DNA from 2 places in the Actinomadura sp. NPDC048021 genome. Region 2 is predicted to be linked to the other one. Evidence: riboswitches for the same ligand, from Rfam matches in the RefSeq annotation. Region 2 holds a riboswitch; the other holds the start of a gene.

Region 1 (4,204 bases), on a different contig from region 2:
CTCGGCGCGGGCCATCGGCGGGACCATGTGGTCGACGAGGACGGCGTGCGCGCGGCGCTTGGCCTGCGTGCCCTCGCCGGGGTCGTTGACGAGGAACGGGTAGACCAGCGGGACGTCGCCGAGCGCCGCGTCGGTGCCGCACGACGCCGACATCCCCGCCGCCTTGCCGGGCAGCCACTCCAGGTTGCCGTGCTTGCCGACGTGGACGATCGCGTGCGCGCCGAACTCGTCCGACAGCCACCGGTACGCGGCCAGGTAGTGGTGGCTGGGCGGCAGGTCGGGGTCGTGGTAGATCGCGATGGGGTTCTGCCCGAAGCCGCGCGGCGGCTGCACCATCACGACGAGGTTGCCGGCGCGCAGGGCGGCGAGGACGATGTCGCCGCCCTGGACGAACAGCTCGCCGGGCGGCGGGCCCCAGTGCCGCTCCATCCCCTCGCGCAGGTCGGCGGGCAGGGTGCGGTACCAGCGCTCGTAGGACGCGGCGGAGATGCGGACGGGGTTGCCCGCGAGCTGCTCCTCGGTGAGCCAGTCCTCGTCCTGGCCGCCCGCCGCGATGAGCGCGTGGACGAGCGCGTCGCCGTCCTGCTCGTCGACGCCGGGGAAGCCCTCGCCCAGGTCGTACCCCGCGTCGCGGAGCCGGGCGAGCAGCCGGACGGTGCTCGCCGGGGTGTCGAGACCGACGGCGTTCCCGACGCGGGCGTGCTTGGTCGGGTACGCCGACAGCATCACCACGAGGCGGCGCCCGGCGGCCGGGGTGTGCCGCAGGCGGCCGTGCCGGACCGCGATCCCGGCGACCCGGGCCGCCCGTTCGGAGTCGGCGGCGTAGACGGTGAGCCCGTCCTCGTCGACCTCCTTGAACGAGAACGGGACGGTGATGATCCGCCCGTCGAACTCGGGGATCGCGACCTGCGACGCCGCGTCCAGCGGGGACAGCCCGTCGTCGCTCCCCTCCCAGTCGGACCGGCTCGTGGTGAGGCAGAGGCCCTGCAGGATCGGGACGTCCAGCGCGGCGAGCGCGCCCACGTCCCACGCCTCGTCGTCGCCGCCCGCCCCGGCCGTCGCGGGCCGCGACCCGCCCGCCGCGAGCACCGTCACCACCAGCGCGTCCGCCTGGCGGAGCGTGTCCAGCAGCTCGGGCTCGGCGGTGCGCAGCGACGAGCAGAACACCGGCATGGCGCGCCCGCCGGCGTCCTCCACGGCGGCGCAGAGCGCCTCCACGAACGCGGTGTTGCCCGCCATGTGGTGAGCGCGGTAGTAGAGCACGCCGACCACGGGCCCGCCGCCGTCGCGGGCGGCGCGGTCGAGCCGTCCCCAGGTCGGCGTCGCGGCCGGCGGCGCGAAGCCGCGCCCCGTCAGCAGCACGGTGTCGGACAGGAACGCGTGCAGCTCGGCGAGGTTGGCGGGGCCGCCGTGCGCGAGGTAGGCGTGCGCCTCGGCGCACACGCCGCCGCTGACCGTGGACAGCTCCATCAGCTCGGCGTCGGGGGCCTGCTCGCCGCCGAGGACGACGACCGGCCGGGGGCCCGCGAGGAGCGCGTCGAGACCGTCCTCCCAGGCGCGGCGGCCGCCGAGCAGCCGCACCACGACGAGGTCGGCGCCCTCGGTCAGCCCGGGCAGGTCGGCGGCGGTGAGCCGCGCGGGGTTGCCGAGCCGGTAGGCGGCGCCGGACGCTCGGGCGCTCAGCAGATCGGTGTCGGACGTCGACAGCAACAGGACCGTGCGGCTGTGCTCGGGCACGGCGCATCCTCCCCCTGGGGTCCTCGCCCCGGTCGCGGGTGTCGCGACGGCAGGAGTCTCCTGGCTCCCGGATCGACGCTCGCCCCGGCCTTCCCGTCCTCGCGGACAGTGGCCTACAGCGGGGTTCGCTCCCCGGTCACAGTGGCGGGACCGCGCCGGATTCGCACCGGCTTCCTCCCATTGCCATCGTCTGAGCAGAAGAGTACGGCAGCGCGGTCGCCCTGCAAACTGTGGTTAACATCCTCCCCGTGCCGAATGTCAGAGCCCGTCCCGACGCGTGCCCCGGGGCGCTGCGCACCCACGACGCCGCCGACGGGCCGCTGGCGCGCGTCCGCGTCCCGGGCGGCGCGGTGTCCGCCGCGCAGCTCGCGGTGCTCGGCGCCGCCGCCCGCGAGCTGGGGCGGGACGTGATCGAACTCACGTCCCGCGGCAACCTCCAGGTGCGCGGCGTCCGCGACACCGGAGCGCTCGCGGCCCGGCTGGAGGCCGCCGGGCTGCTTCCGTCGGCGACCCACGAGCGGGTGCGCAACATCGTCGCGTCCCCGCTCGGCGGGCGCGGCCCGCGCGGCGCCCTCGCCACGGATCCGCTGGTCACGGCGCTGGACGAGGCGCTCTGCGCGCGTGCGGAGCTGGCCCGGCTGCCGGGGCGGTTCCTGTTCGCGCTCGACGACGGCACCGGCGACACGGCCGCGCTGGACGCCGACGCGGCCCACACCCCCGGCGGCCTGCGGCTGGCCGGGACGCGGCTCGGGCCCGTCCCCGGCGATCCCGTCGCGGCGCTGCTCGCGGCGGCGGAGGCGTTCCTGGAGGTCAGGGGCGACGCCTGGCGGCTCGCGGAGGTGCCGGACGGCGCGCGGCTCGTCGCCGAGCGGCTGGGCGCGGCCGTGGCGGAGACGCCGCCGCGCCCGGATCCCGCGCCGCCGCACGCCGGGATCCTCGCGCAGCGGGACGGGCTCGCCGCGCTGGAGGCCGTGCCTCCGCTGGGCCGGCTGTCGGGCGCGCAGGCCGAGGCGCTCGCCGGAGTCGCGGACGAGGTGCGGGTGACGCCGTGGCGCAGCGTGGTGGTGCGCGACCTGGAGCGGGACGAGGCGCGCCGCGCGGCGGCGGAGCTCGCGGCGGCGGGGTTCGCGACCGATCCCGCGTCGCCCTGGGTGGGCGTGACGGCCTGCACCGGGAGCCCGGGATGCGCGAAGTCGCGCGGCGACGTGCAGGCCGAGGCGCGGCGCTTCGTGGACGGCCTGGGCCGCGCGCCCGAGACCCCCGTCCACTGGACGGGATGCGAGCGGCGCTGCGGGATGCCCCGCGGCCCGGTCGAGCTGAGGACGGCGGAGGGACAGCAGTGATCGATTACGTCCGGGACGGCGCCGAGATCTACCGGCGGTCGTTCGCGACGATCCGCGCGGAGGCCGACCTGTCGGGACTGCCGGACGACGTGGCGCGGGTCGCGGTCCGCATGATCCACGCCTGCGGCATGACCGATCTGGTCAAGGACCTGGCCTGGTCGCCGGGGGTCGTGGCGCGGGCGCGGGCGGCGCTGCTGGCGGGCGCGCCGGTGCTGTGCGACGCGCGGATGGTCGCCTCCGGCGTGACCCGCGCGCGGCTGCCCGCCGGCAACGAGGTCGTGTGCACGCTCGGCGAGCCGGGCGTGCCGGAGCTGGCCGGGCGGCTCGGCACCACGCGCAGCGCGGCGGCGCTGGAGCTGTGGCGCGACCGGCTCGGCGGCGCGGTCGTCGCGATCGGCAACGCGCCGACCGCGCTGTTCCGGCTGCTGGAGCTGGTGGAGGAGGGCGCGCCGCGCCCGGCGGCGGTCCTCGGGATCCCGGTCGGGTTCATCGGGGCGGCCGAGTCCAAGGAGGCGCTCGCCGCGAGCGGCCTGGACCATCTGGTGGTCCGCGGGCGGCGCGGCGGCAGCGCGATGACGGCGGCGGCGGTCAACGCCATCGCCAGTGAGGCGGAGTGATGGCGGGACGGCTGTTCGGCGTGGGCGTCGGGCCCGGCGACCCCGAGCTGGTCACGGTGAAGGCGGCGCGGCTGATCGGCGAGGCCGACGTGGTGGCCTTCCACTGCGCGCGGCACGGCCGCAGCATCGCCCGGACCGTCGCCGAGCCGTACCTGCGGGACGGGCGGATCGAGGAGCAGCTCGTCTACCCGGTGACGACGGAGACCACCGACCATCCCGGTGGCTACCAGGGGGCGCTGGAGGACTTCTACGCCGACTGCGCCGCCCGCCTCGCCGCGCACCTCGACGCGGGGCGGACGGTCGTGGTGCTCAGCGAGGGCGACCCCCTGTTCTACGGGTCGTACATGCACCTGCACAAGCGGCTCGCGCCGCACTACCCGGCCGAGGTGGTGCCGGGCGTGACGTCGCTGAGCGCCGCGTCCGCGGCGGCGGGGCGACCGCTGGTGGAGCGGGAGGAGACGCTGACCGTCCTGCCCGGGACGCTGGCCGGCGAGGAGCTCGCCGAGC
Region 2 (4,204 bases):
CGAGGGGTGCTCCGGCTCGTTCGCCCCCTCGGCGGGGGGCTCCTCCCACTTGACGACCTCGCCGCCGGAGTAGGTCTGGTCGGCCTTGAACACGAGCTGGTCGGTGTCGGTGGGCAGCGGCCCCATCGAGACGTCGAACTCCTCGAACCGGCCGGGCTCGATCCTGCCGCCGCTCCAGGTGATCTTCGTGACGGCCTCGGTCAGCTCGCCGCCCTCGGTCTTCACCGGCGCCGGCAGCTTGGACTTCTCGACCTTCACCGTCCAGCCGGGCAGCGGCCGGACCGACACCGACGACAGCGGGTGGTCGGCCGGCAGGCTCACCACGAGCTTGGTGGTCGAGGCGTCGTCGCGCTCGTTCGGCACCCGGAACGAGACCTTGGTGTACGAGCCCTGCTCGGCGGTCCTGGGGTTGACGCTGACGTGCGCGGACGCCGCCGCGGCCAGGCCGATCACGGACAGGGCGGCGAGGGACGCGACGGCGCCGGCGCGCCGGGCATGCGGAAGGAAGGGCATTGCGGAACTCCGTTCGAGACGTACGGGAATGTCCGGGCGCCGCGAGCCGGCGTCCGGTGACGTACGGCGCTCCGGCTCAGGAGTGAGCGAGCGCCCTCGAACGCGGAGGGGGACCCCGCCGGACGACCTGGTGCCGCAGGACGCGCCCGGTGGCCGTGACGGCGGCCGCCGCGGGCGCCGTCCGGAGGGGGCGGGCCGGGGGCTCGGCCGGCTCCACGGCGAGCAGGGCCAGCAGCAGCCGGATCGGGCGGTCGGCGAGGGCGGCGACCCGCCGGGCGAGCGACCACGCGGCCCGCTCGCCGCGCCGCAGCCACCACGCGGCCACCAGCGCGGCCGTGCAGTGCGCGAGCGTCATCGCCAGGCCGTTCCCGCCGTGGGCGGCGGGGACCGCGACGGGTTCCGCGGCGCCCGTCATGGCGGCGTGCGCCGCGGGTGCGTGGTGGGGCGCGGTGGCGGCCGTGAACAGCGTGTGCAGGGCGAACTGGCCGCCGAGGAGCCCGCCCAGGATCGTCGCGAGCGAGCGCTCGTGGCCCGCCAGCACCAGCGTCACGCCGAGGACGGCGCCGAAGCCCGTGAGCGCGGCCCAAGCCGGCACCGCCGCGCCGCCCGCCAGGGCGTGCCCGAGGGTCGCCAGCGTCGCGCACACGGTGGCGAACACCACCGCGCGTGCGGGCCGGAACAGCGGCTGCGGCGCATGGGGGCTCATGACGGCCCCCATCGTCCCATCCCCCGCGCGCTCTGCCCAGCCGCCCCCGGACATCCGCCGCCACGCCCAACATCTTGGGGTTGTGCGTTGATCGTCGACTAGATGTAGGGTTCAGTCCCGTGCTGGTCCGCCCCCGCCGTTCGCGGCGGGGGCGGCGTGAGAGGGAACCCGGTGGGAATCCGGGACTGCCCCGCAGCGGTGAGCGGGAACGACCGCCGTCATCGAGCACTGGGCCCGGCGGCCCGGGAAGCGACGGCCAGTAGGACGCCTCGGCAGAGGCGGCGCCCGCGAGTCCGAAGACCTGCCCGCACGCGAGGCCGGGAGACCGGCCTCATCGGGGGTCCGGGCCCGTCCCGGATCGACACACGTCCAGGCCTCGCGGGTGGGCCGGGGACGGAGCGCGGCCTGCCGCCGCGCGCCGTTCGCATGCCTCCGCGAGGCGGCATGCGAGGGGAGATGCACGTGACACAGGTTCTGGCCGCGCCGCCCGCGGAGATCGCCGTCGAGGTCGAGGCGGCCTGCGAGGGGGTGCCGGGCGCCGAGGCCGGGCGGGTGCTGGCCGCGGTCCGGTCCGCGGACGGGCTGGACGCGGCGGCTCTGCGGGACCTCGCGATCGGGGAGGCCGCCGCGCTCATCCCCGCCGAGCCCGGGTACTCCAGGGTGGCCGCGCGGCTGCTCGGCGTCCGGATCCGGGAGGAGGCCGCGGCCGCCGGCGTCCGGACGTTCGCCGAGTCGGTCGCCGCCGCGCACCGCGAGGGACTCCTGGCGGACGACCTGGCCGCCTTCGTCGCCGCCGGGTCCGCCGCGCTGGACGCCCTCGTCGACGACGGCGCCGACGACCGCTTCGAGTACTTCGGGCTCCGGACGGTCTACGACCGGTACCTGCTCAGGCACCCGAGGTCGCGGCTCGTCCTGGAGCGCCCGCAGCACTTCCTCCTCAGGGTCGCGTGCGGGCTCGTAGTTCCCGACGAAGTCGGGCCGGGGGGTGTGGGGGGTCGGCCCCCCACCGGTGACATGGCGGCGGTCGAGGAGGCCGCCGAGCTGTACGCGCTGCTCAGCACCCTGTCGTACCTGCCCAGCTCGCCCACGCTGTTCAACTCCGGGGCCCGCCGCCCGCAGCTCTCGTCGTGCTTCCTGCTCGACTCGCCGCGCGACGAGCTGGAGTCCATCTACGACCGGTACGGGCAGGTCGCGCGGCTCAGCAAGTACGCGGGCGGCATCGGCGTCTCCTGGACGCGGGTGCGGTCGCGGGGCTCGCTGATCCGGGGCACCAACGGGCACTCCAACGGGATTGTCCCGTGGCTGCGCACGCTCGACTCGTCCGTCGCCGCCGTCAACCAGGGCGGCCGCCGCAAGGGCGCGGCGTGCGTCTACCTGGAGCCGTGGCACGCCGACGTCGAGGAGTTCCTGGAGCTGCGCGACAACACCGGCGAGGACGCCCGCCGCACCCACAACCTCAACCTGGCCAACTGGATCCCGGACGAGTTCATGCGCCGCGTCGAGGCCGACGCGACGTGGTCGCTGTTCGACCCGAAGGAGGTCCCCGAACTGGTCGACCTGTGGGGCGACGAGTTCGACGCGGCCTACCGGGCGGCGGAGCGGGAGGGGCGGTTCGTCCGGCAGGTCCCGGCCCGCAAGCTGTACGGGCGCATGATGCGGACGCTCGCGGAGACGGGCAACGGCTGGATGACGTTCAAGGACGCCGCCAACCGCGCCTGCAACCAGACCGCCGAGCCCGGCAAGGTCGTCCACCTGTCGAACCTCTGCACGGAGATCCTGGAGGTGACGGGCGACCGCGAGGCCGCCGTCTGCAACCTCGGGTCGGTGAACCTGGCCGCGCACGTCGGGCCGTCCGGCGTCGACTGGGAGCGGCTCCGGTCGACGGTCCGCACCGCCGTCCGGTTCCTGGACCGCACCATCGACCGGGGCTTCTACCCGACTCCCGAGGCGGAGAAGGCCAACCGCAAGTGGCGGCCGGTCGGGCTGGGCGTGATGGGCCTCGCGGACGTGTTCTTCACGCTGCGCCTGCCGTTCGACTCGCCCGAGGCGCGCGAGCTGTCGACGCGCATCGCCGAGGAGATCGCCCTCGCCGCCTACAACGCGTCCGCCGACCTCGCCGCCGCCCACGGGCCGCTGCCCGCCTACGGCGCGACCCGCACCGCGCGCGGCGAGCTCCACCTGGACCACTTCCCGGACGCGGCGCCGTCCCGTCCCGCCGACTGGGACGCCCTGCGCGCCCGGGTCGCGGAGGTGGGCCTGCGCAACTCGCTGCTCGTCGCGATCGCGCCGACCGCGACGATCGCGTCCATCGCGGGCTGCTACGAGTGCATCGAGCCGCAGGTGTCCAACCTGTTCAAGCGCGAGACGCTGTCGGGCGAGTTCCTGCAGATCAACCGCTACCTGGTGGAGGACCTGAAGTCGCTCGGGCTGTGGACGCCGGCCGTCCGCGAGGCGGTCAAGAAGGCGAACGGGTCCGTGCAGGGGCTGGTCGACCTGCCGGAGGAGATGCTGTCGCTCTACCGGACGGCCTGGGAGCTGCCGCAGAAGGCGCTCATCGACCTCGCCGCCGCCCGCACCCCGTACATCGACCAGTCGCAGTCGCTGAACCTCTTCATGGAGACGCCGACGATCGGCAAGCTCTCCTCGATGTACGCCTACGCCTGGCGGGCGGGGCTCAAGACGACGTACTACCTGCGGTCCCGCCCGGCGACGCGGATCGCGCAGACGACGGTCGCCGCGGCCGTCTGCTCCCTGGAGAACCCCGAGACCTGCGAGGCGTGCCAGTGACCGAGCGAGCGGAAGAACAGCGGCGAGCGGAGGGGCGGGGCATGCTCCTCGACCCGGGCATGGACCTGACGCTGCGGCCCATGCGCTACCCGGACTTCTACGAGCGGTACCGGGCCGCGATCCGCAACACCTGGACGGTCGAGGAGGTGGACCTCGCCTCCGACCTGGCGGACCTCGCGCGGCTCACGCCCGACGAGC

The links. A riboswitch is a leader RNA that binds a small molecule or an ion and turns the genes downstream of it on or off. The one in region 2 is predicted to bind cobalamin.
Region 1: another riboswitch for cobalamin. It lies ahead of cobN (cobaltochelatase subunit CobN); the one in region 2 lies ahead of AB0C87_RS06865 (ribonucleoside-diphosphate reductase subunit alpha).

The regions. Positions count from the first base shown of each region.
Region 1 is NZ_JBEZJQ010000024.1:21,099-25,302, reverse strand. Features, by position in the region: gene cobN (cobaltochelatase subunit CobN) at 1-1,737, opposite strand, end outside; cobalamin riboswitch at 1,791-1,914, opposite strand; gene AB0C87_RS31965 (precorrin-3B synthase) at 1,986-3,080, shown strand; gene AB0C87_RS31960 (precorrin-8X methylmutase) at 3,077-3,697, shown strand; gene AB0C87_RS31955 (precorrin-2 C(20)-methyltransferase) at 3,697-4,204, shown strand, end outside.
Region 2 is NZ_JBEZJQ010000003.1:215,030-219,233, forward strand. Features, by position in the region: gene AB0C87_RS06855 (DUF1775 domain-containing protein) at 1-513, opposite strand, end outside; gene AB0C87_RS06860 (MFS transporter) at 590-1,219, opposite strand; cobalamin riboswitch at 1,379-1,522, shown strand; gene AB0C87_RS06865 (ribonucleoside-diphosphate reductase subunit alpha) at 1,682-4,006, shown strand; gene AB0C87_RS06870 (ribonucleotide-diphosphate reductase subunit beta) at 4,048-4,204, shown strand, end outside.